DNA from 4 places in the Bradyrhizobium sp. JR3.5 genome. Region 1 is predicted to be linked to each of the others. Evidence: predicted binding sites of a transcription regulator. Region 1 holds the regulator's gene; each other region holds the start of a gene.
What was found. Region 1 encodes PhoB, which activates phosphate uptake and scavenging genes when phosphate is short. Its sites were predicted from a motif close to TGTCATNNANCTGTCAT; they were not measured.
Positions count from the first base shown of each region.

Region 2: a site for PhoB is predicted at 5,385-5,401, ahead of ACVWW1_RS06790 (OprO/OprP family phosphate-selective porin). Genes of this name have one in related genera too.
Region 3: a site for PhoB is predicted at 3,524-3,540, ahead of ACVWW1_RS17770 (glycerophosphodiester phosphodiesterase family protein). Genes of this name have one in related genera too.
Region 4: a site for PhoB is predicted at 6,380-6,396, ahead of phnF (phosphonate metabolism transcriptional regulator PhnF). Genes of this name have one in related genera too.

Region 1 is NZ_JBSRYV010000002.1:3,727,727-3,734,954, reverse strand. Features, by position in the region: gene ACVWW1_RS34690 (GcrA family cell cycle regulator) at 107-619, shown strand; gene phoB (phosphate regulon transcriptional regulator PhoB) at 768-1,478, opposite strand; gene phoU (phosphate signaling complex protein PhoU) at 1,609-2,325, opposite strand; gene pstB (phosphate ABC transporter ATP-binding protein PstB) at 2,337-3,158, opposite strand; gene pstA (phosphate ABC transporter permease PstA) at 3,155-4,000, opposite strand; gene pstC (phosphate ABC transporter permease subunit PstC) at 4,005-4,994, opposite strand; partial or broken gene pstS (phosphate ABC transporter substrate-binding protein PstS) at 5,226-6,238, opposite strand; gene ACVWW1_RS34655 (ATP-binding protein) at 6,375-7,228, opposite strand, start outside.
Region 2 is NZ_JBSRYV010000001.1:1,362,729-1,369,956, reverse strand. Features, by position in the region: gene ACVWW1_RS06810 (RluA family pseudouridine synthase) at 1-1,082, opposite strand, end outside; gene ACVWW1_RS06805 (alpha/beta hydrolase) at 1,663-2,163, shown strand; partial or broken gene ACVWW1_RS06800 (replication-associated recombination protein A) at 2,427-3,763, opposite strand; gene ACVWW1_RS06795 (DegQ family serine endoprotease) at 3,760-5,118, opposite strand; gene ACVWW1_RS06790 (OprO/OprP family phosphate-selective porin) at 5,463-7,058, shown strand; gene ACVWW1_RS06785 (winged helix-turn-helix transcriptional regulator) at 7,131-7,228, opposite strand, start outside.
Region 3 is NZ_JBSRYV010000002.1:241,438-248,665, forward strand. Features, by position in the region: gene ACVWW1_RS17755 (HlyD family secretion protein) at 1-145, shown strand, start outside; gene ACVWW1_RS17760 (ABC transporter permease) at 142-2,472, shown strand; gene ACVWW1_RS17765 (HlyD family secretion protein) at 2,459-3,430, shown strand; gene ACVWW1_RS17770 (glycerophosphodiester phosphodiesterase family protein) at 3,633-5,030, shown strand; gene ACVWW1_RS17775 (glycosyl hydrolase-related protein) at 5,074-5,376, opposite strand; gene ACVWW1_RS17780 (alpha-mannosidase) at 5,514-7,228, opposite strand, start outside.
Region 4 is NZ_JBSRYV010000002.1:605,269-612,496, reverse strand. Features, by position in the region: gene ACVWW1_RS19495 (alpha-D-ribose 1-methylphosphonate 5-triphosphate diphosphatase) at 1-944, opposite strand, end outside; gene ACVWW1_RS19490 (transferase hexapeptide repeat family protein) at 959-1,606, opposite strand; gene phnC (phosphonate ABC transporter ATP-binding protein) at 1,817-2,632, shown strand; gene phnD (phosphonate ABC transporter substrate-binding protein) at 2,708-3,637, shown strand; gene phnE (phosphonate ABC transporter, permease protein PhnE) at 3,719-4,603, shown strand; gene phnE (phosphonate ABC transporter, permease protein PhnE) at 4,600-5,448, shown strand; gene phnF (phosphonate metabolism transcriptional regulator PhnF) at 5,626-6,351, opposite strand; gene phnG (phosphonate C-P lyase system protein PhnG) at 6,456-6,917, shown strand; gene phnH (phosphonate C-P lyase system protein PhnH) at 6,922-7,228, shown strand, end outside.

The DNA of each region.
Region 1 (7,228 bases):
CGTGCCCGGCGAGGGCTAAGGGATTCTGGCCGAAGGGATATTTGTCCAGATTGGCTCGCAGCGCCGCTCCGATGAGTGGCCGGCGCCATGCGAAAGGAAGAATGTGATGACTGTATTGACATGGTCCGACGATCGCGTCGAGCAGCTGAAGAAGCTCTGGGAATCCGGCCTCTCGGCCAGCCAGATCGCGGCGGAACTTGGCAATGTGACGCGAAACGCCGTGATCGGCAAAGTGCATCGGCTCGGCCTCTCCGGCCGCGCCAAGGCCCCCTCCACGGCCGCGCCGCGGCAGCGCAAGGCCCGCCCCGCCCAGCACATGATGCGGGTGGCGCGCCCGGTCTCGCGCGGCAACACCGCGCTTGCGCACGCCTTCGAGGTCGAGATGGAGCCCGATCCGATCTCCTTCGACAACGTGGTGCCGATGAGCCAGCGGCTGTCGCTGCTCCAGCTCAACGAGGCCACCTGCCACTGGCCGGTCGGCGATCCCTCGAGCCCGGAATTCTTCTTCTGCGGCGGCAAGGCGCTCGCCGGCCTGCCCTATTGCGCGCATCACTCGCGCGTTGCCTACCAGCCCGCCAACGATCGCCGCCGGCCGTCGGCGAAGCCACAGATCAAGTAGCACTCGGGAAACTGCCTGGACTGCAAAAACAAATCCCCGCGAAAGCGGGGATTTTTTTGTGTGATCGTCGCGCGGAAGTATCCACCAGCGTCGTCCCGGCGAAAGCCGGGACAACGCCGTGTTGTGGCTTGAGGTTGCCGTGCAAGCCTTACGGCTGCGGCTCGGCCTTGGCAAACCGGTCGTCGAGCGCATAACCGGCGCCGCGCACGGTGCGGATCGGATCCTGCTCGCGGCCCGGATTGAGCAGCTTGCGCAGGCGGCCGATATGCACGTCGACGGTACGCTCATCGATATAGATGTCGCGGCCCCAGACGCTGTCGAGCAGCTGTTCGCGGCTGAACACGCGGCCGGGATGTTCGAGGAAGAATTCGAGCAGCCGATACTCGGTCGGACCGAGATCGATCGGACGTCCCGAGCGCGCCACGCGGCGCTTCTCGCGATCGAGCTCGATGTCGCCATAGGTCAGCACGGTCGCAAGCCGCTCCGGGCTCGCGCGGCGCAGCAGGCCCTTCACCCGTGCCAGCAGTTCCGGCACCGAGAACGGCTTGACGATGTAGTCGTCGGCGCCGGTCGCAAGCCCGCGCACGCGCTCGCTCTCCTCGCCGCGCGCGGTCAGCATGATGATCGGAAGCTGCTTGGTCTCGGGACGCGCCCGCAGGCGGCGGCACAGCTCGATGCCGGACAGGCCCGGCAGCATCCAGTCCAGTACCACGAGGTCGGGAACGCGCTCCTTCAGGCGGGTGTCGGCATCGTCGCCGCGCCCGACCGTTTCGACATCGTAGCCTTCCGCATCGAGGTTGTAGCGCAACAGTGTCGTCAGCGCTTCCTCGTCTTCGACTACCAGAATGCGTGCGCTCATCGGCTTAAATTCTCTCTCTGTGGTGATCCGTTGCCCAGACGCAAACCGAAACGCTTACTTTCCTGGGCATAATCCCCGCGGAAACGACTTGTCGTGAAGACAATCCGGCTCCGCGCTCGCGGATCATGTCCTAGGTACCCGGCACAGTGGTGGCAAAGTTGGTCATGTCGCCCTTCGGGCGCTTGTCGGTGATCTGCTGTCCCTCGATCATGTAGAACACGGTCTCGGCGATATTGGTGGCGTGATCGCCGATCCGCTCGATGTTCTTGGCGCAGAACATCAGATGGATGCAGAACGAGATGTTGCGCGGATCCTCCATCATGTAGGTCAGCAGCTCGCGGAACAGCGAGGTGCAGATCGCATCGACCTCCTCGTCGCCCTTCCAGACGTTCATCGCCGCCGGCAGGTCGTGCGCGGCATAGGCGTCGAGCACCGACTTGACCTGAGACAGCACGAGGTCGGTCATGTGCTCCAGGCCGCGGATCAGCTTCAGCGGCTGGAAATCGCTTTCCAGCGCCGCGACGCGCTTGCCCATGTTCTTGGCGAGGTCGCCGATCCGTTCGAGGTCGGTGGCCACGCGCATCGCGCTGACGATTTCGCGCAGGTCGATCGCCATCGGCTGGCGGCGGGCGATCGTCAGCACCGCGCGCTCTTCGATGACGCGCTGCAGATTGTCGATCTCGATGTCGGCGGCGACCACGCGCTTGCCGAGCGCGACGTCGCGACGGATCAGCGCGTCGACCGACTCGGTGATCATCCGCTCGACGAGGCCGCCCATCTCGGCGACCAGGCGGGTCAACTCCTGCAGGTCGCTGTCGAATGCCTTGGCGGTATGTTCAGAAGCCATCTTGTATCTCCTCAGCCGAACCGGCCGGTGATGTAATCCTGAGTCCGTCGATCGCTCGGCGAGGTGAAGATCTTGTTGGTGTCGTCGAACTCGATCAGCTCGCCGAGATACATGAAGGCGGTCTTGTCGGAGACGCGCGCCGCCTGCTGCATGTTGTGGGTGACGATCGCGATCGTGTAGTCCTCGGAGAGCTCCTGGATCAGCTCCTCGACCTTGGCGGTCGAGATCGGATCGAGCGCCGAGCACGGCTCGTCGAACAGGATCACCTCGGGCCGCACCGCCACGGTGCGCGCGATGCACAAGCGCTGCTGCTGGCCGCCGGAAAGCGACAGGCCGGAAGCGTTCAGCTTGTCCTTGACCTCGTTCCACAGCGCGCCGCCGCGCAGCGCCTTCTCGACCCGGTCGTCCATCTCGGACTTCGAGATCTTCTCGTAGAGGCGGATGCCGAAGGCGATGTTCTCGTAGATCGTCATCGGGAACGGCGTCGGCTTCTGGAACACCATGCCGACCCGCGCGCGCAGCAGATTGAGGTCGAGCTTGGGATCGAGAATGTTGGTCTGGTCCAGCATCAGCTGACCGGTGGCGCGCTGGCCGGGATAGAGGTCGTACATCCGGTTGAAGATCCGCAGCAGGGTCGACTTGCCGCAGCCGGACGGTCCGATGAACGCGGTGACGCGGTTGGTACCCAGCGTCAGGTTGATGTTCTTCAGCGCGTGGTGCTCGCCGTAATAGAAGTTAAGGTTGCGCACCGTGACTTTCGGCGGCGCTTCCGGCAGCGGCGTATGCGGTGCAACGTGGCTCGGGTTACTGGTTGAAACGGAGAGCTCGGTCATTTTGCGGCCCTTTCGGCACCAAGGATACGCGCGCCGATATTCAGCGCGAGCACGGTGAATGTGATCAGCAGTGCGCCGCTCCACGCCAGCTCTTTCCAGTAGGCGTAGGGGCTCTGCACGAAGTTGTTGATGGTCACCGGCAGGTTGGCCATCGTCTTGGTCAAGTCCCAGCTGAAAAACTGGTTCGACAGCGCGGTGAACAGCAGCGGCGCGGTCTCGCCGGCGACACGGGCGGTCGCCAGCAGCACGCCGGTGATCAAGCCGCTACGCGCAGCACGATAAGCGATCCGCTTGATCACCAGCGAGCGCGGCAGGCCGAGCGCGGAAGCCGCCTCGCGCAGCGGATTGGGCACCAGCAGCAGCATGTCCTCGGTGGTGCGCAGCACGACCGGGATCACGATCACGGCGAGCGCGAGACTGCCTGCGATCGCCGAGAAGCCGCGCATCGGCACCACCACCGCGCCATAGATGAACAGGCCGATGATGATCGAGGGTGCGCTGAGCAGGATGTCGTTGATGAAGCGGATCACCGAGGTGAGCTTGTCGTGCTTGCCGTACTCGGCGAGGTAGGTGCCGGCGAACAGGCCGAGCGGCGCGCCGATGCCGACGCCGATCACCGTCATGATGACCGAGCCGACGATGGCGTTGAGCAGGCCGCCTTCGGTCGAGCCCGGTGGCGGCGTGTTCTGGGTGAACAGCTGCATGCTGAGGCCGGCAAGGCCGTTATAGACCAGCGTGAACAGGATCAGCGCCAGCCAGGTGACGCCGAACAGCGCCGCGCCGACACAGAGTGCGCGAATGACGATGTCGCTGCGGCGGCGGGATTTGTAGATCGGGTTCATGGCCCTATTTCCCCGCTTTCGTTTCAAGCCGCATCAGCATCAGCCGGGCGCCGGCGAGCACGAAGAAGGTCAGCACGAACAGCAAGAGGCCAAGCAGGATCAGGCCGGACTGGTGCAGGCCGTCGCTCTCGGCGAATTCCGAGGCGATCGCCGCCGAGATCGTGGTGCCCGGCGCGAAGATTGACGACGAGATGCGGAACGAGTTGCCGATGATGAAGGTCACCGCCATCGTCTCGCCGAGCGCGCGGCCGAGCGCCAGCATGATGCCGCCGATCACGCCGACCCGGGTGTAGGGGATCACGACGCTGCGGACGACTTCCCAGGTGGTGCAGCCCATGCCGTAGGCGGCCTCTTTCAGCACCGGCGGCACGGTCTTGAACACGTCGACCGAGATCGCGGTGATGAAGGGCAGCACCATGATCGCGAGGATCAGCGCGGCGTTGAACAGGCTGAGATAGGACGGCGGGCCTCCGAACACCGCACCCAGCACCGGAACGCCCTCGAAGATCCTGATCATGAAGGGCTGGAACGTGTTGGCCAGGAACGGGCCCAGCACGAAGAAGCCCCACATGCCGTAGATGATCGAGGGAATGCCGGCGAGCAGCTCGATCGCGATGCCGATCGGGCGGCGCAGCATTTGCGGGCAGAGCTCGGTGAGGAAGATGGCGATGCCGATGCCGACCGGAATGGCGATCAGCATCGCGATGACCGAGGTGATCAAGGTGCCGTAGATCGGGCCAAGCGCGCCGAGCACCGGCGGATCGGCCGAGGGCGCCCAGCGCTGCGTCCAGAGGAAGGCTAAGCCGTATTCCTTCATCGCCGGCCAGGCGCCGGCGATCAGCGACAGGATGATGCCGCCGAGGATCAACAGGACCGAGATCGCCGAGATACGGGTGATCCAATAGAAGGTGAGATCGCCGAGCTTGAAGGCGCTGAGGGCCTTGGCGCGATCGTAAGGTCCCGCGGCTTCCATCACATCGCTCTGAACAGCCATGTCTGCCACGCCAATCCCCTCATTACTATGTGAAAGCCACGCAAACCGCTACGCCCCGAAGCGATCTTCACTGACGCATTTTGGCCGGGCGTCGGTCCGGCTTGCGCCACCCGGGGCGCGAACCGCGGCCCCCGCCCCGCGTTTCTTGCCGCGGTGATGGAGCCCGGATCTTGGTCGCTTGACCTGCGCCGCCCTTGGGAGGCGGCACAGGCGTTGTTCAAAGCGTCGGACTTAGCTCTTGATGTCCGAGGACCAGGTCTTCTCGATCAGCTTGACGACCGAGTCCGGCATCGGGATGTAGTCGAGCTCTTCGGCCGCCTTGCCACCCTTCTCGAAGGCGTACTTGAAGAACTTGAGCGCTTCCTGCGAGGCCGCCTTGTCGGTCGAGTCCTTGTGCATCAGGATGAAGGTCGCCGCGGTGATCGGCCAGGAGGCTTCGCCCGGCTGGTCGGTCAGGATCACGTAGTAGCCGGGAGCCTTGGACCAATCAGCGTTCGACGCAGCAGCCTGGAAGGCGGCGATCGTCGGCTGCACGGTCTTGCCGGCCTTGTTGACCAGCGGCGGTGTAGGTCAGTTTGTTCTGCTTGGCATAGGCGTATTCGACATAGCCGATCGCGTTCTTGGTCTGGCCGATGTTGCCGGCAACGCCCTCGTTGCCTTTGGCGCCGACGCCGACCGGCCACTCGACCGCGGTGCCGGAACCGACCTTGGACTTCCAGTCGGCGTTCGACTTGGAGAGGTAGTCGGTGAAGTTGAAGGTGGTGCCCGAACCGTCCGAACGGCGCACGACGGTGATCGCGTCGGCCGGCAGGGTCAGCTTCGGATTGAGCTTGGCGATCGCCGCGTCATTCCACTTGGTGATCTTGCCGAGATAGATGTCGCCGAGCACTTCGCCGGAGAGCACGAGATCGCCCGGCTTGACACCTTCCAGGTTCACGACCGGAACGATCGCGCCCATCACCATCGGCCACTGGACGAGGCCGTCCTTCTCGAGCTGCTCGGCCTTGAGCGGCGCGTCGGTCGCGCCGAAGGTCACGGTCTTGGCCTGGATCTGCTTGATGACCGGCGCCGGAACCGATCGACTGATAGTTCAGGCCATTGCCGGTGTCCTTCTTGTAGGCGTCAGCCCACTTCGAATAGATCGGGAACGGGAACGTTGCGCCGGCGCCGGTAATATCGGCAGCGAAGGCCGACGTCGAAGCGGCGACCAAGCCGGCAGCGACGATAGCTTTGATGAAATTCATGGGGTGGTCTCCATCTTGTGAGCGAAGCGCCAATTGCGCCCGATCGCGCCCACGCCGGTCCATCTAGGAGCGGTCGATGCTGCTTTTACGAAGGTTGGATGACAGTTGGATGACAGTACTAGGCGACTGAAAACGCTTAGCTTTGGGTCGGCAACGGGGTCTTCGGCCGGGGAAAACAGGCGGTAAAGGTCGCGCCATTGTTCGGCACGCTCTCGATCAGAAGACGCCCGCGATGACGGTTAAGAATATGTTTCACCAGCGATAATCCGAGGCCGGTTCCGCCCTGGTTACGGCTGTCGCCGACGTCCACCCGGTAGAACCGCTCGGTCAGCCGCGGCAGGTGCTCCGGGGCGATGCCGGGGCCGAAATCCCGTACCATGACACGGATTTCGGGGCTCCCCTCGCCCGATGCGCCCGAAACGGCCTGATTGAGCGACACTATGACGCGGCCGCCCGAGGCGCCGTATTTGAGGGCGTTCTCGATCAGGTTTTCGAACAGGCGGAGCAGTTCCTCGCGGTCGCCCGCAATCGTGACCGGGGTCGGTGGCAGGTCGACGTCGATCTCGACCTGGCGCTCGCTGGCCAGCGCCTCGAGCCCGTCGGCCACCTGGCGGATGATCGGCACGATATCGATCGACGCCTCGGGCCGCACATGGGCCGACAGTTCGACCCGCGACAGCGACAGCAGGTCGTCGATCAGCCGGGCCATGCGGGTGGCCTGGGTGTGCATGATGCCGAGGAAGCGCTCGCGCGCCCGCGCGTCCTCGCGCGCCGGTCCCTGCAGCGTGTCGATGAAGCCGGACAAGGCTGCGAGCGGCGTGCGCAGCTCATGGCTGGCATTGGCGACGAAATCGGCGCGCATCTCCTCGACCCGGCGCAGCGGCGTCAGATCGTGGAAGGTCATCAGCATGCATTTCTCGGTGCCGCCGAACTGGGTCGGCACCGGCACCGGCGTGATCACCAATTCCATCCAGCGATCGACCGGAACGT
Region 2 (7,228 bases), on a different contig from region 1:
CGCGGGTGCGGAATCACGATGCGGCGCGCGAGCAGATGCAGCCGGTTCTGCAGGCCGCCCGGCAGCTGCCAGTTCTCCTTGTTGAAGTATTTGGGGTCGCCGACGATCGCGTGATCGATATGCGCCATGTGGGCGCGCAATTGATGGGTGCGGCCGGTCACCGGCTTGAGCGAGACCCAGGCGAGCTTCGTCGCCGAGGTCTCGACCACCGCATAGTAGGTCACGGCGTGGCTGGCGCCCTCGTCGCCATGCGCCGCAATCCGCATGATGCTGTCCTCCTCGCTCTCCTCCTTGGCGAGATAGGTCGAGATACGGCCCTGCTTCGGCTTCGGCACGCCGGCGACCAGCGCCCAGTAGATCTTGCGCGCGGAACGATGCCGGAACGAGCCGGTCAGAGCGGTCGCGGCAAAGCGCGTCTTGGCGATCAGCAGGCAGCCCGAGGTCTCGCGGTCGAGCCGATGCACCAGCCGCGGCTTCTGCCCCTTGGCGTCGCGCATCACCTCCAGCATGTCGTCGACATTGCGCGTGATGCCGGAGCCGCCCTGAACCGCCAGGCCTGCGGGCTTGTTCAGCACCATCACGTCGGCGTCCTCGAACAGGATCATGTCCTTGAGATCCTGGAGGGTCTTCTTCGCCGCTTCGGACAGGCTGGCGGCCGCCTTCGGCGTATCGAGCCGCAGCGGCGGAATGCGGACGCTCTGCCCTTCTTCCAGCCGGTCCTTGCTGTCCGCACGCTTGCCGTTGACGCGCAACTCGCCCTTACGAACGATACGCTGGATGTGGGAAAACGACAGGCCGGGGAAACGCGCCTCGAGAAAGCGGTCGACGCGCATGTTGTCCTCGTCCGCCGTCACCACCACGGTCTGCACCTTGGTCGGCAGCGGCGACGGCTCGGCGACGCTCTTCTCCGGCTCGGGCACGAATGGCTTGGGCGCCCGCTGCTTGTCGCCGAGGCGCACCGCTGTTGACTTGCCGCCCGCACGATGCGCCGGCCCCCGCTCGGCGGCCGCGCCGCGACGGGGACGCGCGCCTTTGGCGCGGTCGGCGGCTGGGCGGAGAGGTCTCTTGACGCGGCGGCTCATGGGGTTGCAACTCCGAAGTTAAGCCCGTGGGTAGCGCAAATGCCGCGAATCGTCACGGCGAAATCGGTACAAATCCGGCACAACATTGGCCATGTTTGGCTGCATGCGGCAATCGACGGGAGCCGTGGAAGGAGCTTTGGAATGAGACTGGCGGTATCGGCTTTGGCGGCGGCCCTGATGCTCTCCGGACCGGCGCTGGCTCAGCAAGGCCCGATGCCGGAGGATCTCGCCTGGAAGCTCCTGGAACTCGGCCGCGTCATCGACTCGCCGAAAACGGCCGCGCTCTACGCACCGCTGCAGCAGAAGGAGCCCTATCAGGGCGTCAAGGTCGAGCGCGACGTCAAGTATGGCCCTGCCGACCGCCATCTGCTCGACGTCTTCACGCCGGACCCGGCGGCGACGCCCCGGCCGGTGCTGATCTACATCCATGGCGGCGGCTTCATTGCCGGCAGCAAGCGCAACCCCGGCAGCCCGTTCTACGACAACGTCATGCTGTGGGCTGCCAAGAGCGGCTTTGTCGGCGTCAACGCCACCTACCCGCCTGGCGCCGGCCTTTCCATGGCCGGCAGGCGCCGAAGACATGGGCGCGATCGTGCAATGGGTCGCGGAGAACATCGCGAGCCGCGGCGGCGACCCCAGGCGCATCTTCATCATGGGCCAATCGGCCGGCGCGATCCATGTCGCGAGCTATGTCTCGCACAGCGAATTCCACAAGGTGACGGGCGGCGGTCTTGCCGGCGCGATCATGGTGTCGGGCATCTACGATCTGACCGCTTCGCCGGCGGGCGATGCCGAGCTCGCCTATTACGGCTCCGACCCGTCGCGCTACGCCGAACGCTCCTCGCTGCAAGGCCTGCTCGCAAGCCCGATCCCGTTTCTGATCACCGCCGCCGAGCTCGATCCGCCGCGCTTCGTCGAGCAGTTCGAGCTGTTGAAGCAGGCCAGTTGCAAGCGGCCGAGCGGCTGCGCGCGCAGCTTCATGCTGCCGCAGCACAGCCATACGTCGGAGGTATACGCGATCAACACGCCGGACACGCGGCTGACGGATGAGATTTTGGAGTTCGTGAAAAGCGTGAAGTGACGCGCTAGAGCCATATGAAGTTATGGGCCGTCGCAGCGGGCGCTGCCAAAATATCGAGAACAACCCCATGCAAAGTAGCCGGCGGCGGCCGGCGTTCGACCAAGCAACTTGACATGTCGGGCAACTCAGAGATATATTTCTAATATTCCGAAGTCACACAGGCTGCATATGGCATTTGCGGGCTTCTGCAACTGACGCTCCCGCGCCGCAGGCGGGACGGGAACACGCGCGTTATTCGCGGTCGCAGCCTGATCTCGTCTTGTCTAGCTCCCACCCCGCTCCTTGCGCAGCCTGTTCCAGTAATCCAGCCGCTTGCGGATCTCGCGTTCGAAGCCGCGGTCGGGCGGATCGTAGAAGGTCTGGCGGCCGAGCGCTTCCGGGAAATAGTCCTGGCCGGAGAACGCGTCGGGCGCGTCGTGATCATATTGATAGCCGGAGCCGTAGCCTTCCGACTTCATCAGCTTGGTCGGCGAATTCAGAATGTGTTTTGGCGGCAGCAGCGAGCCGCCCTGCTTTGCGGTCCGCATCGCAGCGCCGAACGCAGTGTACACCGCGTTCGATTTCGGCGCGGTGGCGAGATAGACCACGGCCTGTGCGATCGCGAGCTCGCCCTCCGGCGAGCCCAGGAAATCAAAGGCATCCTTGGCGGCGTTGCAGACCGCCAACGCCTGCGGATCGGCGAGACCAATGTCCTCAACGGCCATGCGCACCACGCGCCGCGCCAGGAACAGCGGGTCCTCGCCGGCATCGAGCATGCGCGCGAGATAATACAATGCCGCATCCGGATCGGAGCCGCGCACCGACTTGTGCAGCGCCGAGATCAGATTGTAGTGACCATCGGCCGATTTGTCGTAGATCGGCGCGCGGCGCTGCAGGATGGCCTGCAACTGCTCGGCGTTGAACACCTCGCCCTTGCGCGCGGCGCGCCAGACCTCTTCGGCTAATGTCAGCGAGGCACCGGCCGTCACCGTCGGCCATCCGCACCAGCACGGCGCGCGCTTCCGCATCGAGCGGCAGGGCCTTGCCCTCGATCTTCTCGGCATTGGCAAACAGCCGTTCGATCGCAGCGGTATCGAGCGAGTGAAACACCAGCACGCGAGCCCGCGACAGAAGCGCCGCGTTGAGCTCGAACGACGGGTTCTCGGTGGTGGCGCCGACCAGCACCACGGTGCCGTCCTCCATCACCGGCAGGAAGGAGTCCTGCTGCGCGCGGTTGAACCTGTGCACCTCGTCGACGAACAGCAGCGTCCCCTTGCCGGTCTCGCGCCGGGCCCGCGCGGCATCGAACGCCTTCTTCAGGTCGGCGACGCCGGAGAACACCGCGGAGATCTGCTCGAAATGCAGCTCGGTGGCGTCAGCGAGAAGCCGCGCCACGGTGGTCTTGCCGGTGCCGGGCGGTCCCCAGAACACCAGCGAGCCCAGCGTGCGCGTCTCCAGCATGCGGGTCAGCGCGCCGTCGTGGGCCGAGGATATGATCCTGGCCGACGACGTCGGCCAGCGTGCGCGGGCGCAGCCGGTCCGGCAGCGGGTGCGGCGCGTCCTGCTCCATCCCCGCCGCGGCAAAGAGATTGCTGGCTTCGTGCGGTCTCTTCGGGCTCATCCGCCGAGCGTCACGTTGATCTGCTGGCCGCCGCGCACCAGCGTGATGCGCCAGATCCGTGACCCCGCCTTCGACACCTTGTCGAGGTCGCTGGTGCGCACGATCTTCTCGTTGTTGACGGCGAGGATGATGTCGCCCTTCTGGAAGCCGACATTGGCGGCCGTGCCGTCATCGGCGAGCTCGGTGACGACGACGCCCTCGGCGCCGGCGTCGAGATGCAGCTCATCGGCCAGCGCCGGCGAGATGTTGGCAACCTTGGCGCCCTGGAATGGCGAACGCGCGGTCAGCACGATCTCGTCGCGGTTGGTATCGGGCGCGGTCTCCAGCGGCACGGTGAGCTTCACCGGCTTGCCGGCGCGTTGCACCTCGATCTCCGCGTTGCCGCCGAGCGGACGGGTGGCGAAGCGGTAGTCGAACGCGTTGGGATCGTCGATCGGCGTCCCGTCGATCCCGACGATCAGATCGGACAGTTTGAGTCCGGCCTTCGCCGCCGGGCTGTTCGGCGCGACATTGGCGACCAGCGCGCCGGTCGGCAGCTTCAGCCCGAGCGTCTCTGCGATCTCCGGCGTGACCGCCTGCAGCCGCGCACCGAGCCAGGGCCGCTTCACCGCCTTGCCGCCGCTCTTGGCGGAGGCCACCACCACGCGCACCATGTTGGCGGGGATCGCGAAGCCGATGCCCTGCGAGCCGCCGGAGCGCGAGAAGATCGCGGTATTGATGCCGGCGAGCCGGCCGGTCATGTCGACCAGCGCGCCGCCCGAATTGCCGGGATTGATCGCCGCGTCGGTCTGAATGAAGAATTGATAATCCGTGATCCCGACTTGAGTGCGCGCCAGCGCCGAGATGATGCCGTGTGTCACGGTCTGGCCGACGCCGAACGGATTGCCGATCGCCAGCACGACGTCGCCGACCTGCAGCTGGTCCGAATTGGCGAAGTCGAGCGTCGCGAACTTCTCCTTGTTGGTGCCCTTCAGCCGCAGCACCGCGAGGTCGGTGCGGCCGTCCTTCAGCACGATCTCGGCCTCGTATTCGCGCTTGTCAGCGAGCGAGACCTTCACCTGGTCGGCGCCCTCGATCACGTGATTGTTTGTGACCACGAGGCCGGAAGCATCGACCATCACGCCGGAGCCGAGCGAGCGCTGCATCTGCTCGGGCTGCTGCCCCGGGACGCCGAAGAAGCGGCGGAAGATCGGATCGTCCAGAAACGGATTGCGGTTCTGCACCGTCTTGGCCGCGTAGACATTGACCACCGCCGGCTGCACCCGCTGCACGATCGGCGCATAGGACAATTGGAGCTCGGCCTGTGAGGACGGCACGCGGCGGTCCTGGGCCGCGGACGGGGACAGATTCCCCATGAAAGCCAATGTGCACAGAGCGGATATGGCAGCGAAGCGGACGGGTCGGAGCATTCTCACCTCTCGTGGAAACGCCGGAATATAGGCGTGTTCGCCGGGCAATTGAAGGGCGCCCGGCCGGATAACTGGCCCCCGCCGGACCGGTGCAAAACCGGCGGCAGCCGCGTTGAAGCGCGCCGCCAAACTTCTATGATGACTGTCATCTCACTGCGCCGCTCCGCTTGTTGCCTGCGGACAACAAGCGGAACTGCGATGCCCGGAAGCCCTGTCGTGCGTCAGTCACGATCAACTCCTAGGACGTTTCAGTGAGTGAGTGGGGAATTCAAACACAACAGGGGTGCACGATGGCTGCGACAAAAGTTGGTGCAATCGCCATAGGGCTGGCAGGGGCGCTCGCCGCCTCGCCGGCCTATTCGCAATCGGCCGGAGGCGGCAGCGACGCGGAGATCGCGCTGCTGAAGCAGCAGCTGAAGATGCTCGAGCAGAAGCTCGACAGGCTGCAGAAGCAGACCAATGCCAATACCGCGACCGCAGCCAGCGCGAACGCCAACGCGAAGGCGGCGGATGCCAAGGCCGCGCGGGCAAGCGCCAACGCCGCGATCCCGGTCAAGGGCCCGGTCGCGCCGTCGGGCGTCGTGGTGACGCTGCCGAACAACCGGCCGACGATCTGTACTGCGGATGAACAGAACTGCGTTGCGATCACGAGCCGCGTGCACTGGGATGTCGGCGGCTACGACTATCGTCCGAACACCGCAAGTACCTCGCCGCAGAAGCTCGACAGCGGCGAGAACCTCCGCCGCGCCCGCATCGGCATCGTCGGCAAGTTCTTCGGCGACTGGAATTACGCGCTGATCTACGACTTCGGCGGCTCGTCCGACGGCTTCGGCGGCGCGGCACCGGGATCGCTGCCTGGCGGCGGCACCTCCGGCGTCGAGAATGCCTATCTGAGCTACACCGGCTTCAAGCCGTTCGGGGGCAAGATGGCGATCGAAGGCGGCATCATGGACATCCCGTGGACGCTGGACGAATCGACGAGCTCCAACGACATCCTGTTCATGGAGCGCGCCTCGGTCGGCATCATCGCACAGAACATCGCGGCCGGTGACTTCCGTTCGGGCGCCGGCACCCGATGGTGGAACGACCAGCTCTGGATCGGCGGCTATGTCACGGGACCGACGACGGGCGCGATTCACTCCGCGTCGTCAGCCGCGCCGGCCGGCACGTCCGAGCAGTATGGCGGTGTCATCCGCGTCGCCGGCAATCCGATCAGCGGCAAGAACTACTCGGTGCATATCGGCGCCGATGCGGAATGGCTGGTCCAGCCGCCGCGCAACCAGCTCACCCAGGCGCAGACGCTCACGCTGAACGACCGGCCCGAGCTGCGCATCGACCCGACGACGCTGATCTCGACCGGTGCGATCGCCAACGTCTCTGGCGCGCAGGTCTACGGCGTCGAGGCGGCAGCGACCTACGGCCCGTTCATCGCACAAGGCGAGTACTATTGGTTCAATGTCGACCGCTCTGCGAATACCGGGCTGCCGCCGTTCGGCGCGCCGAGCCTGAAATTCGACGGCGGTTACGCGCAGGTCGGCTACGTGCTGACCGGCGAGAACCACGCCTACAATCCGGCAACGGCCTCCTATGGCGGTATCAAGCCGCACGATCCGTTCTCGCTTGCCGGCGGCGGCATGGGCGCGTGGGAAATCGCCGGCCGCGTCAGCACGATGAACCTCAACGACCAGGTCGGCCAGGCCGTCGGCATCGCGGGCGGACGGCAGACCGTCTACACCGCCGCGCTGAACTGGTACGTCAACAACAACGTCCGCTTCATGCTGAACTACCTGCACGGCGACATCGCCAAGCAGGCCTCGGCGACCTCGCCTGTGGATGCCGGCTCGAAGTTCGACGCGGTCGCGCTGCGCACGCAGGTTGCGTTCTGACGCAATCTGATCAGCGCCGACAACAAAGGCCAGGAGCGACACACCGCTCCCGGCCCTCTTCATTACAAATTGTCAGGCCGCGCGCTTCGACTTCTTCACAACGACTTCCGGCGCCGGCGCACAGGACAGCCGTTCCTGATGGCCCTCGCCCCAGGCTTTCAAAATATCGA
Region 3 (7,228 bases), 3.5 Mb from region 1:
GGGCGAATATGCAAGCTGGCGGGCGACCCGCGCCACCGGCGATTTCGATTTGCGGACGTTCTCGATCCGCGCCTATCCGGTGCAGCCGCTGCCTGAGCTGCGGCCCGGAATGAGCGCCTATCTCGACTGGCGGTCACGCCAATGAGGCTGGCCTCAAAGCCCGGATTCTGGCGGGTCGCACAGCGCGAATGCCAGTGGCTGTTGCGCGACCGCGTGGCATTGCTCTTGGTCTTCGGCGTGCCGCTGTTCGCCTTCGTGGTGCTCACGGCCGTGTTCAGCCAACCGGTGATCCGGGGCCTTGGCGTCACGATCGTCGACACCGACAAGTCGGATACTTCGCGGGCGCTGACGCAGCAGGTCGCGGCGTCGCCGAGTCTCAGAATCGTCGACGATTCCGGCTCGCTGTCGTCAGCCGTACAGGACATCCGGTCGGGCAAGGCGATTTCGGCGATCTTCATACCGCCGAATTTCGAACGCGACCTGAAGGCCGATCGCCGCCCGCAGGTCGTCGGCTTCTACAACCAGCAATTCCTGACCGCGGCCGGCATCGCGTCGTCGGGCCTGAACGATGTGCTGTCCGTCGCCGCGAGCGCGGCCGCTCCCGCCAATCGCGCCGCCCCCGCCCCGGCGTCGATGGGAACGCTTTCCGCGGAGACCATCGCGCTGGTCAATCCGCAGAAGAACTACGCGCAATTCCTGCTGCGTGCGTTGCTGCCGACGATTATCCACGTCGTGATCACGCTCGCCGCGGGCTATTCGGTCGGCTCCGAATTCCGCCGCCGCAACGCGCGCGAGTGGCTCGAAAGCGCCGGCGGCGATCCGATCGCCGCGCTCGCCGGCAAGCTGGCGCCGCTGTTCGTGACCTTCATCCTGATCATGCTGGCCCAGCCGCTGATCCTCGAAGGCGTGCTGCAGATTCCCTTCAAGGGCGATGTGCTGCTGATAATCGCGGCGGGCCTGCTTCTGATCATCGCATATCTGTCGCTCGGCGCCCTGCTGCAGCTTTTGGTCGGCGACCTCGCGACGGGGCTCGGCCTTGCCGGCCTGATCGCCTCCCCTGCCTTCGGCTATGCCGGTGTCGGCTTTCCCACCATCGGCATGAATACGTTTGCGCAGGTCTGGAGCGCGATCCTGCCGCTGCGCTGGTATATGTCGGTGCTGATGGGACAAGCGGCGCGCGGATTGCCGGCCTCGGAATCGGCAATTCCCTTCGCGGCGCTCGCAGGCCTCACGTTGCTGTTTGCCGCGCTCGCATTGCTGCGCATGGCGAGCCTGACGCGCCGGGGCTGGTTTGCGACGGCACAGCCCGAGGAGCCGCCAGCGAGCGAGCCGGCGCCAGCAGGCGTCGGTGGCGCCTTCGCGGCGGAGTGGCGGCGCGTGCTCGGAACGCGCAGCGCCTTCAGCCTGCTGTTCCTCGCGCCGCTGGTCTACGGCATCTATTATCCGCAGCCTTATCTGAACCAGATCCTCCGCAAGCTGCCGATCGCGGTCGTCGACAATGATCTCAGCGATCTCTCACGCCAGATCGTCGAGACGCTCGATGCCAGCGGCACATTGAGCGTGACGGTTCGCGCCCGCACCCTTGCGGAGGCAAGCACCGCCATCGACCGCGGCTATGCATTTGCCGCCGTGCAGATTCCGCCCGGCACCGAACGCGACGTGCTCAAGGGCCTCACCGCGCACATTCCGGTCTACGCCGACGCCACCTATCTGTTCATCTTCCGGTCGACCGCAGGCGCGGTCGCCACCGCGATCGGCACGCTGACATCCGAACTGGTGTCGCGGGGCGCCCGCGCCGACGGGAGTCTCGTCAAGGCGAAGCTGGCGAGCCTCAGCCCGGCCAACGTCCTGCTGCAACCGATCTTCAACCCGGTCGGCGGCTATGCGAGTTACATCGTGCCGGCGGCGTTCATCCTGATCCTGCAACAGACGCTGCTAATCGGCGCCGCGATGCTGACCGGCACGGCGCTGGCGAATTCCCGCAACACGGTCGCGGGCGTGTTCGGGCGCGGCGTTGCCCATCTGACCATCTATCTGCCGGCGCTCGCGCTCTATCTGATCGTGCTGCCGCGGATCTATGGCTTCTCGACGCTGGGCCATCTGCCGCAGATCTTCGCGCTGGCGACCGTCTTCCTGCTGGCGACGAGCTTCCTGGGACAGGCGATCGGCGCCTGGTTCACGCGGCCGGAGAACGCGACCATCCTGCTGCTGGCGACCAGCCTGCCGCAGTTCTTCACCGCCGGCTTCGCCTGGCCGCGCGAGGCCATCCCCCCTGCGGCCACGGCGCTCGGCCGGCTGTTCCCGGCCGACTCGGCGATCGACGGCCTCGTGCGTATCAACCAGCTCGGCGCCAGCATCTGGGAGGTCTCGCATGACTGGCTCAGGTTGTGGTGCCTGGCGCTGGGCTATTTCGTGCTCGCCGTGATCTCCGCGCTGGTGTTCAAGAGAGGACAGCAACATGCCCAACGCTAGGCGCGCAGCCATTGTCGCGATCCCCGTTGTGCTCGTCGCGGGCGCGCTGATCTACGCCGGGAGCCGCGCGACGCCGGCGCCCGCGATCGTCGGCGTGGTCCGCTCGACCGAGGTCAGGATCGAGCCGGAAGTGAACGGCCAGCTGGTGTCGATCGCGGTCGAGAAAGGCGCCAAGGTGCACGCGGGCGACGTCCTCGCCAAACTCTCTGCAGTCGAGTTGAGCGCACAGGCGGAGCAGGCGCGGGCCGCGCTCGCCGCCGCGGTGGCGAACCGCAACAACGTCTATGCCGGCGTACGCCGCGAGCAAATCGACTCGCTGAAAGCCGCGATCTCCAAGGCCAATTCGCGCCTCGACTATGTGGAGACCCAGCTCAAGCGGATCACCACGCTGGCGAGCCAGAGTTTTGAAACCCAGCAGGCGCTCGACCAGGCCGAGAACGACGTTGCCGCAGCGCGCGCCGGCGTGGCGGCGTCCCAGGCCAATTACGATGCCGGTGTGGCGGGGCCGACCAAAGAGGAGCGCGCCATCGCCGACGCGCAGGTGCAGGCGGCCGCGGCCGCCGTCGCAGTGCTCGAGCGCCGTCTCGACAAGATGGTGCTGCGCGCACCGGTCGACGGCGTGGTCAGCGTGATCGCCGCGGAAGTGGGCGAGAACGTTCGTGCGGGCCAGCCGATCCTGATGATTGCTGCGGCCGGCAAGAAATGGCTGTCGTTCAACGTGCGCGAGGACCATCTCGACGGTCTTGCGATGGGCAAGACCGTGAGCGTGATACCGAACGGCTCCGACGCCCCCACCAAGGCTGCCATCACTGAATTGCGGTCGCTTGGGGTGTTCGCCACCTGGCAGGCCGAGCGCGTGATCGGCGATCACGACCGCAACACGCTGCGTCTGCGTCTCGACCCTGCAGGCGCCGCGGACAGTCTCGAACCCGGCATGAGCGTCCGGATCGAACGTTGACAACGCGCCGCGATCGGCCGCGAGCCGCAATGAGGTGCGGACTGTCGCCCTCCGGCGCGTCGCGGAAGCTTGTGTCGGCCCGCCTCGCCGAATAGTCATCGGACTGTCAGAAGATTGCGACAAGAAGACAAAAGCGTCGGCCCTGTTGGGCTCGGCCTTCATGGCATCTCCCCGATGCCACGCAAAAGATGGAGACTTGGCCGTGAAGCAGATTCGTTCGCGACGGAAGGTGCATGTTGGCGCGATGCTGCTCGGTGCGGCGGCTTTGGCGGTCCTGCTGCCGTCGATGGCATCAGCGCAAACCGGCCCGGCGCCGGCCGGCGCCAAGCCGTTCCTGACCGTCGACGGCAAGCAGCCGCTTGTGATCGGGCATCGCGGCGTGCCGGGCCTGGTGCCCGAGGAGACCGAGGCATCGTATGAGCTGGCCGCCGACCTCGGCACCGACGCGCTCGAAGAGGACCTGCATTTGACCAAGGATTGCGTGCTGGTGGCACGCCACAATCCATGGCTCGGCGACAACACCAACGTCGCCGAAGTGGCGAAGACCAATGCGGACGTCGCGAAACGCAAGCGCACCGCGCCGGGCGTTGGCGTCAAGGTGAAATGGGCGCAAACGCCGACCAGCGGGCCGGCCGAATATCCCACCGACCTCATCGATCCGGCCGATCCCAAATCGGTGCTGAAAGCGCTGATCGTCGATGGCGACGACCATACCAATGACTGGTCGATCACCGATTTCACCATGGACGAGCTGAAGAGCTGGATCGCCGGCACCACCTATGATGCGGCCAACGAACGGCCAAGACTATTCAACGGCAAGTTTCCGATCATCAGTTTCCAGGGCATCATCGACATCGCCAAAGCCAAGAGCAAGGCGACGGGGCGTCCGATCGCGGTCTATCCGGAAACCAAGAATCCGACCTGGAACAATGCCCAGGCGATCGCCAATGGCTGCGGCGCGCCCGGCAGCCACCCGCTCGAGGACGCCCTGATCAAGATCATCAGGGATAACGGCCTCAACGCGAAGGACGCGCCGATCATCGTTCAGAGCTTCGAGCCCGGCAGCCTGAAATATATGCGCAGCCACGGACTGGAAACGCGGCAGGTGCAGCTCATCGATGGCAACGGCGTCGACTTCAAGACCGGCAAGGTGCTGCTCAACAACATCGCCAATTCCCGTCCGTACGACTGGACGGTCGCGGGTGACGGCCGCACCTTCGATGCGATGCTGACGCCCGAGGGCCTCGCGGAGATCAAGACCTATGCCGACGGCATCGGTCCGTGGAAGGCCTATATCGTCCCCTACAAGATCTCACCGTGGAAGGACAACAACGCCGACGGCACGCCATACAAGGGATCGACGGCGGATGCCTCGACGCAGGACGCCACCAGCGTGATTGCCGACGCGCACAAGCTCGGCCTGTTCGTGCATGTCTTCACGTTCCGGAACGAGAAGAAGTATCTCGCCGCCGACTATCGCGGCGACCCGAGCCTGGAATATCTGAAGTTCTTCCGTCTCGGCGTGGATGGGGTGTTCACCGATTTCACCCACACCGGCGTTGCCGCCCGCGCGGCTTACTTGCGTGAACTGGGCTGGTGACGCCGCAGCACGGCGCGCCCGGCATCGCCCGAGCGCGCCTGTGTCACTGCCGGAAAACCCGCAGCGTTACGATCTGGAACGGCCGCAGCGACAAACTGCAGCTCCGCGCTTCGGTCGGAATGGCAGCGATGCGATCTTCCAACGTGTTGCTCATCCACACCGACGACATGTCGACGCCGAAATCGAGCGTCGCGGCGGCACGAACGCCCGCACTCTCATAGAGCCGCACCACCCAGCCTTCGCCATCCTCGGCGGGTTTGATCGTATCGACGATCACGTTGGCCGGCGCCGCGGTCAGGAACGACTGCCGCAGCGGCGCGCGCGGCTGCCCCTTGGCCCAGAGCATCGGACGCTCAAAGCACAAAGCGCGCCCGACGGTGTCGGCCGTGCGCCAATCACCCTGGTGGGGGTAGATTGCGTAGCGCATCCGGTGACGTCCGATATCGGCCTGTGGATCAGGCAACTCGGAGCCGCGCAGCAGCGTCAGCGCGAGCTGGTTGCCAAACGCCGAATAGCCATGACGGCAATCGCGCTGAACAACGACACGCCGAAATCGGGCTCGGCGAGATCGGCCCAGCGATGGCCCGGCACCTCGTACTTGGCCGCATCGGCATCGGTGTTGGCATGGGTCGGCCGCTCGGTCGCGCCGAACATCGTCTCATAGGTCGCGTTCGATGCGTGACAGGCCACGGGGAACATGACCTTCAGCGTTGTCTTGCGCTCCTGCCAATCGACGATTGTCTCGAATGCGAGATGATCCGCGCCGGCATCGAGGCGGATCACTTGGGAGAGCCGGCTCGCGCGTCCGATCCCGCGCTCGAAACGGACTTCGCCGCGCAGCCCGCCATCCGACAGCACCTCGCAACTCACCTCGCCTGCCGCGGCGCGCGCGGTCTCCAGCGCGAATGGATCGATATCCCATGCCTCGAAATCGAGCGGCCTGTCATCGAGCAGCAGCAAGCGCGCAGCCGGCGATACGAACGTCTCGCGCCCGGTCGAGGCATGCAGCAGCGATCGGACAAGCCCGGTGCGATCAAGACGTGCCGTGAGTTGCGCATTCGACAGAACGAAGCCGTCCGCATCGGCGGCGACAGTGACGCGGTCGTCGATCGCCATCGCTTCTCCCGCCGCAAAGGGCGCGGCGGCGACATGGCGAAGTACCCCGTCGGGATCGGACACGATCTCGGTGCGCGCGCGTCCCAGCGTATTGACCGGCGTCCAGCCGGCACCTCCGGAATCGCACAGTGTGGCCAGCACGGTCTGCGAGCGGCGGTTGGCTTCCTCGGCGACCCCGGCCAGCTCGACCTCCGCCCGCTCATAGACCTCGCGAATGCTGCTGCCGGGGATGATGTCGTGGAACTGGTTGACCAGCAGCGTGCGCCATAGGCCTTCGATCTCCTGCGCGGACGGCGCCGATTGCTGCCAGGCGGCAGCGACCGCGACCACGAATTCGAGTGCCTGAAGGCCGGCCTCGCAGGCGCGGTTGAGGCGCTTGGTCTCGGACTGCGTGGTGTAGGTGCCGCGATGATATTCGAGATAGAGCTCGCCCTCGATCGTCGCCAGATTCTGCGCAGACTTTGCCAGGCGGTCGAAGAATTCGTCGGCGGTGCGGATTTGAATCCGCGGCAGGCCCTGCAGATCCTGCATCCGCTGCAACGCCTCGAGCATCGTCTCATCGGCGCCGCCACCGCCGTCGCCATATCCGAACAGATAGAGCGCTTCGGGCGATCGATCGGCATCCTTGTAATTGGAGGCGTGATAGCGGAGTTCGGCAAGCTGCACCGATCCGTTGTAGGTGTCCGCCGGCGGGAAATGTGCCAGCACGGTGCTGCCGTCCAGTCCACGCCAATGGAAGCTGTGATGCGGTGGCGAAGTGAACTTGTTCCACGATAGCTTCTGGGTGAGAAAGCGCGACATCCCCGCCGACTGCATCAGTTGCGGCAACTGGGCGTCGTAGCCGAACACGTCGGGATTCCAGAACACGGTGGAGCGCGCGCCAAACACGCGCTCGAAGTAGCGTTGGCCATAGAGGAACTGCCGGCAGATCGACTCGCCCCATGGCAGGTTGCAGTCCGGTTCGATCCAGCTACCGCCGACTGGAATCCACTGTCCGGCCGCGGCCTTGGCGCGGATTCGCGCGAACAGGTCGGGGTCGTTCTCCTCGATCACAGCGTACTGATAGGCTTGCGAGCAGGCGA
Region 4 (7,228 bases), 3.1 Mb from region 1:
AGCGGCAGGATGCCATCGGCGGCGAGGCGGAACGCGGCGAGCAGTTGCGCCGGATAATAGTAGTCCGACGCCAGCACCGAGCAGAGGCCCTGTGCGATCATGTCGGATGCCTTGGTCCAGCCGGTGTGGCTGCCGCCGCGCACCACATTGGGCGCCCCGAACACGATGAAGTCGCCCGCGGCCGCGGCATCGCGCGCGGTGTCTTCATTGACGGGGAATTCGGCGATCGTGGCGCCGAGCGCGCGAAACTCCTGGCGCATCGCGGGGGTGTTGTCGTCATGCGAGAGCATCCGAATGTTCGCCGCGCGTGCTGCGGCCGCCAGTCGCGCGATCGAGGCGGGCACCACGGGACGGCGCGCCACGATCCGATCGAGCATGTCGTTGACGGCTTCGACGGAGAGTCCGGTGCGTTCGGCCAGCTGGTTGCGCTTCTTCGGCTTGACGTTGCTGTGGTCGTTGAAGGCGAACAGGTCGATGCGGCCTTCGGTGAGCCATTGAATGATCTCGGCTTCGGCTTCGAGATTGTGGGTCTCGTGACGCAGGTGGAAGCGCGTATCGGCGGCGAGCTGCGGCCGCAGCGCCTCGATCGCATCGAGCAGCTTGCGCGCGTTCTCCGCGCTGCGCAGGCCGGGCTCCCACGACCAGGTCGTGCCATGGAAGACGGTGGTGATGCCGTTGGCGATCGCTTGCCGGTCGCTGTCGATGAGCGCCACGTCGGTCGGGAAATCGACGCCGGGGCGCGGCATCATCTGCCGCTCGAACGCATCGCCGTGCAGATCGATGATGCCGGGCAGCACCAGCAGGCCGCCGGCATTGATGTGGAGCGCGGCGCGGCCCTGTTCGGCGTCGAGCGCGCCGATGTCGCGGCCTGAGGTCCGCAGCGAAGTCTCGACCAAGGCACCGTCAACCAGCGCGCGTCCGCCCTCGATGAAAATGTCCGTCACGATACGGTGCTCCGTTATTTATTCCGTGATTGGGATACGGCCTCGGCCTCGTACTTGTCGAGAAATTCCTCGACCGCGAGCTTGCGGAAGTCGGGCAGGACACGACGAAGTGTTTCGTGATCCCAGTCCCACCACGCGAGTGCTGTCAGGCGATCCGCTGCTGTCTCGGAGAAGCGCCGCTTGACCGGACGCGCCGGATTACCGGCAACGATGGTGTAGGCGGGCACATCCTTGGTCACGATCGCGCCTGCAGCGACGACAGCGCCGGTTCCGACGTTCCGGCCCGGCAGCAGGATCGCACCGTGACCGATCCAGACGTCATGGCCGATATGCACGTGATGCGCACGTCGCCAGTTGAAGAAGTCGGTGTCGTCGCTCTCGCCGGGAAAATAGGCGCTGGCGCGGTAGGTGAAATGCGCCTGGGTCGCGCGATGCATCGGGTGGTTGCCGGGATTGATGCGGGTCATCGCGGCGATCGAGCAGAACTTGCCGATCGAGGTGTAGGTGATCTGGCTGTCGTTCACGACGTAGGAATAGTCATCCATGCTGACTTCAAGCAGGATGGTGCGCGCGCCGACCTCGGTATATTTGCCGAGCTTGCTCTCGCGCACCGACGCAGTCGGGTCGATCGTCGGCACAACCGAGAGTGTTTTTCCGGCCATCAGGGCCTCCGCAAATCTTGTAAATCTTTGGCTTCCGGGGAGATGCGGGCTCGTCATCGGGATGCTTGATGACAACATCATGACGTTGCAATGACGTCAAACGAACGGCAGGGGAGGGGTGTGGACGATCGCCGCACTGCAATGTCACGTCACATAACTGTCAAGCACCGGGGATAGCGATGGCCCAACGCGACGCGGTTGGAGCATTGCATGCTGGTGGTGGAAGGTTTGACGTGCCGGTTCGGCACAAAGGCCGCAGTCGATAACGCATCCTTTTCGATCGCGCCGGGCAGCTTCGTCGGCGTGATCGGCCGCTCCGGTGCCGGCAAGTCGACATTGCTGCGGATGATCAACCGTCTCGCCGACCCGACCTCCGGCCGCATCCTGTTTGAAGGCACCGATGTCACCGCGCTGCGCGGCAAGGCGCTGCGGCAGTGGCGGGCGCGCTCGGCGATGATCTTCCAGCAATTCAACCTCGTCGGGCGTCTTGACGTGCTGACCAACGTGCTGATGGGCCGGCTTGCGCAGATCCCGTCCTGGCGTTCGCTGGCGCAGGTCTGGCCGGAGCAGGACAGGGCGCTTGCGCTGTCGGCGCTCGAGCAGTTCGACATCGCCCAGCTCGCGGCGCAGCGCGCCGACCAGCTCTCCGGCGGCCAGCAGCAGCGGGTCGCGATTGCCCGCGCGCTGGTGCAGGAGCCCGACATCATTCTTGCCGACGAGCCGATCGCCTCGCTCGATCCGCGCAACACCAAGATTGTGATGGATGCGCTGCTGCGCATCAACAAGCATTTCGGCATCACGGTGCTCTGCAACCTGCATTCCCTCGACCTGGCGCGAACCTATTGCGATCGCCTGATCGGCATGGCGGCGGGTCGCGTGGTGTTCGACGGCGCCCCCGCGGCGCTGACCGACCACATTGCCCGCGAGCTCTATGACCTCGAGGCCAATGACGTCATGGGCGCGGCACCGCTGCCCGTGCCCGATGGCGCAACTGCTCCGGCGCTCGGCACCGCAGCCGCGGCCTGAGCGGCGCATTTTCGAGAAACAGGGCAACCGGGCATTTCGCCCGGCCAACAGGCGTAACTACCAAAGAGGGGTAACATGATCACTCGTCGCATCATTCTGGCCGGCGCCGCTGCGCTGGCATTCGCAGGATCGGCTTCGGCCGAGGACTGGAAGACCAAGTATCCGGAGATCACCTTCGCGGTGATCCCCGCCGAGAACGGCTCCGGCGTTACCGAGCGCTACGGTCCGCTCACCGAATATCTGTCGAAGGAACTCGGCATCAAGGTGACCCTGCGCGTCGCCAACGACTACGCAGCCGTCATCGAGGGCCAGCGCGCCGGCAACATCCACATCGGTTACTACGGCCCGGCGTCGTTCGCCCGCGCCCGCCTCACCGGCGTCAAGACCGACGCGTTCGTGATCGACGTCAATGCCGACGGTTCGAAGGGCTATTATTCGGTGTTCTACGTGCTCGCCAAGAGCCCGTACCAGAAGGTCGAAGACCTCAAGGGCAAGAATATCGGCCTGGTCGATCCCAACTCGACCTCCGGCAACAACATGCCGCGTTTCAAGCTGAACCAGATGGGGATCGATCCGGAGACCTACTTCTCCAAGGTCGTCTTCACCGGCAGCCACGAGAACGCTGTGCTGGCGCTGGCGCAGGGCACCGTCGACGTCGCCGCCAACTGGTGGAATGCCGACGATGATTCCAACCTGACCCGCATGCTCGCCAAGAACATGGTGAAGTCGAGCGACGGCACGCCGCTGAAGAAGGAGGACTTCCGCATCATCGTGAAGTCCGACCTGATCATCAACTCGCCCTACGCCTATCTCGAGAGTCTTCCCGACGACATGAAGGCGAAGATCAAGCAGGCCTTCCTCGACATGCCGACGAAGGATCCGGAAGCCTTCAAGAAGCTGTCCGACGGCAAGAACCGTCCATGGCAGCCAGTCACCAACGCCGACTACGACAAGACCATCGAGCTGATCAAGTTCGTCGACGCTCTGCGCAAGAAAGGCTCCTGATCGCACGTCGCTGCTGAATTGGGCCGGGTTTCGACAACCCGGCCCTTTTCGTTCACCCCTCGAGCAGACTGGCCCGCATCGATGGCGACCGCCATTTCCATCCTTCCCGCGCAGCAATTGGCGACGCTGAACGATGCCTATCGCAAGGCGGTCGCGCGCAAGCGGCTGAAGGTAACGGTGGCGGCCGCGGTGTTCTGCGCGGCGCTTTTTATCGCGGCGCTCGGCGCCGAGGTGAATCTGCACACGTTCTTCACCTATTTCGGCAACTTCGTCAGCTATTTCGACCGCATCCTGACGCTGGATTCCGGTGCCCGGGTCTGGACCGATCCGGTGGAATGGTTCTGGGGTCTGAAGAAATGGCTCCGGCTGCTCGGTGAGACCCTCCTGATCAGCTATGTCGGCACCTTGACCGGTGCCGTGTTCGCCTTTGCGCTGAACTTCTTCGCCGCCCAGAACACCTCGCCGGGACCGTGGGTGCGCTTTACCGTCCGTCGCCTGCTCGAATTCGCCCGCACCGTGCCCGGCATCGTGTTCGCGCTGATCTTCGTGATCGCGTTCGGCCTCGGGCCGATGGCCGGCGTGCTGGCGATTGCGATCCACACCACCGGGGCGCTCGGCAAGCTGTTCGCCGAAATCGTCGAGAATGCCGACATGAAGCCGGTCGAGGGCATCCGCTCCACCGGCGCGAGCTGGCTGTCCTGCATGCGCTTTGCCATCCTGCCGCAGGTCTCGGCGGGCTACGCCAGCTATGCGCTGCTGCGCTTCGAGATCAATGTCCGCGAGGCGTCGGTGATGGGCTTCGTCGGCGCCGGCGGCATCGGGCAGGAGCTGGTAGTCGCGATCCGCAAGTTCTACTATTCCGACGTCAGCGCGATCCTCGTCACCATCATCGTCACCGTCTTCATCATCGACATCTCGACCGGCTGGCTGCGCGGCCGGCTGTTCGGCAAGGAAACCCGCCGATGAGCCAGCTGCCGAAGCCGGACACCGCGGAATTGCGCGGGAAATACCCCGGCGTGTTCGAACGTCCGGCGTCGGCACGGCTGGCGCTGCCGGCCGTGATCGTGGCGGCGCTCGCGATCTTCGCATACGGCCTGGTCGATCTCGACTTCTCGCCAGCGAAGCTGATCACGGGGATGAGCCAACTCGGCTGGATCACCATGATGATGATCCCGCCGAATCCCGGCGCGTCGTTCCCGCTCTACATGCAGGCGCTCGGCGAGACCCTGTCGATCGCGCTGCTCGGCACCACGCTTGCGGCCCTCTTTGCGCTGCCGGTCAGCCTCTTGGCGGCGCGCAACATCATCCCCTCGAACCTGATCCGCTTTCCGGTGCGCCGCTTCCTGGATTCGATCCGCGGCGTCGATACGTTGATCTGGGCGCTGGTCTGGATCAACGTCGTCGGCCTCGGCCCGTTTGCCGGTGTGCTGGCGATCATGGTCTCCGACTTCGGCGCGTTCGGAAAGCTGTTCTCCGAGGCGATCGAGGCGGCGGACCGCAAGCAGGTCGAGGGCATCCGCGCTTCCGGCGGCAACGCGCTGCATGAAATCCGCTTCGGGCTGCTGCCGCAGGTGCTGCCTGTGATCGCCGGGCAGGTGCTCTATTTCATCGAATCGAACACGCGTTCGGCCACCATCATCGGCATCGTCGGCGCCGGCGGCATCGGGCTGCAGCTCGCCGAGCAGATCCGGGTGCTGGAATGGCAGAAGGTGTCGTTCCTGATCCTGATGATCCTGATTGCGGTCGCCGCGATCGATTTCATCTCGAGCAAGCTGCGCTTTGCCATCATCGGCCAAAGGGCGGTGGTGTAGGACGTCACCTCGCCCCGCGCTTGCGGGGAGAGGTCGGATTGCGCTCGGCGATGCGAAGCATCGTCCGGTGCAATCCGGGTGAGGGGTTTGTCCCCGTACTCACATCTGTCGGATTCGCGGAGGCAGCCCCTCGCCCCAACCCTCTCCCCGCAAGAGCGGGGCGAGGGAGTAGAGAGATCAGCTATTCTCGACGAGAAACTCCACGCGCTCGGCGGCGAAGCGCGAGCGCTTGGTCACCAGCGGGCGGTCCAGCATATCGACATCGGTCGCGTCGACCACCAGCACCGGCCGGCCCAGCGGCAGATCGAGCCGTGCGGCGTCGGTCGCATCGGCAATCGCCGCGGTGATCCGGGTCGAGGCGCGGTGGTAATCCTTCACGCCGTAATGCCCGAGCAGCTTCGTCATCGACCGGACGTCGGCGAACACGCTGCCTGCATCGGGAAAGCGCTCGGCCGACAGCCAGGTGGTGGAAACGCAGATCGGCGTCCGGTCGGCGAGACGCACCGCTTCGATCCGGATCAGCGGCGCGCCAATCTTCAAGCCCAGCTCGCGCGCGATGCCGCGATTGGCAACATCGCTGCCTGCATCGATCAGCTGGCCGCGCGGCTCGTGGCCGCCGGCGCCGACGATCTCCGAGAATCGCGTGCGTGAGCGCAGCGGGTAGGCAAGGCGCTGGGCTTCGACATAGGTGCCGCTGCCGCGCTCGGCGCGCACCAGGCCGCGCTCCGCCAGTGCGGCGAGCGCCCGCCGCACGGTGTGGCGGTTGACCCGGTAAGTCTCGGCGATCTCCATCTCGCCGGGCAGCTTTTCGCCCGCGGCAAAGCGGCCGTCGGCGATGCCGCGCTCGATGCCGTCAGCGACCTGCCGCCACAAGGCGACGCCGGAACTTTCCTGCATGCTCATGGCGCGGTGATACCAGAAATCTTCGGTTTGTCACGAAACAGTCATGGCACTCGGCTATCAAGTTGTCTATTATCATAGACAACTTGATGCAAGCAAGGTTGCCCATGAATTCGACCGGACCCGACAGCAGACAGGCCCAGCGCAAGGCCGCGATGACGGTGCTGGCGCACTCCGCCGCGGCCGATATCGCAGGCAGGCTGGCGGCGATCGCAGTACCCACGCATGAAAACCTGCGCGAGCCGGAGAATGGCCTCGTGATGATGCGCGGGCGGATCGGCGGCGACGGTGCGCCGTTCAACGTCGGCGAGGCGACGGTGTCGCGCGCGGCGGTGCGGCTTGCGACCGGCGAGGTGGGCTTCGGCTACACGCTCGGCCGCGATGCGCACAAGGCGCAGATGATCGCGCTGTGCGACGCCATGGTGCAATCGGCGGAGCTGTCCGGCGAGGTCGAAGCGAAGGTGATCGCGCCGCTGCGTGTTGCCATGAATGCCGAACGCGCCCGCAAGGCCGCGGAGACCGCGGCGACGCGGGTTGATTTCTACACCATGGTGCGCGGTGAGGGATGATGCAATGACGACGATTGCCGAAATGCCCGCAGGGTTTGCCGACAAGGTGCTGTCGGCGCAATCCACGTTCCGCTCCGTGATGGATGCGATGGCGCGCCCAGGCAGCGTGCAGCGTGTCGCCGCTGATGTCGGAACGCCGGCCGGGATGATGCGCGGCTCGGCCGCGATCGCGCTGACGCTGTTCGATCACGATACGCCGATCTGGCTCGATGCCGCGATGTCGGCGACGCTGGACGTCGCCCGCTGGCTGAAGTTTCACGCCAGCGCGCCGGTGGTCGCGGATTCCGCGATCGCAAGCTTTGCGCTGATCG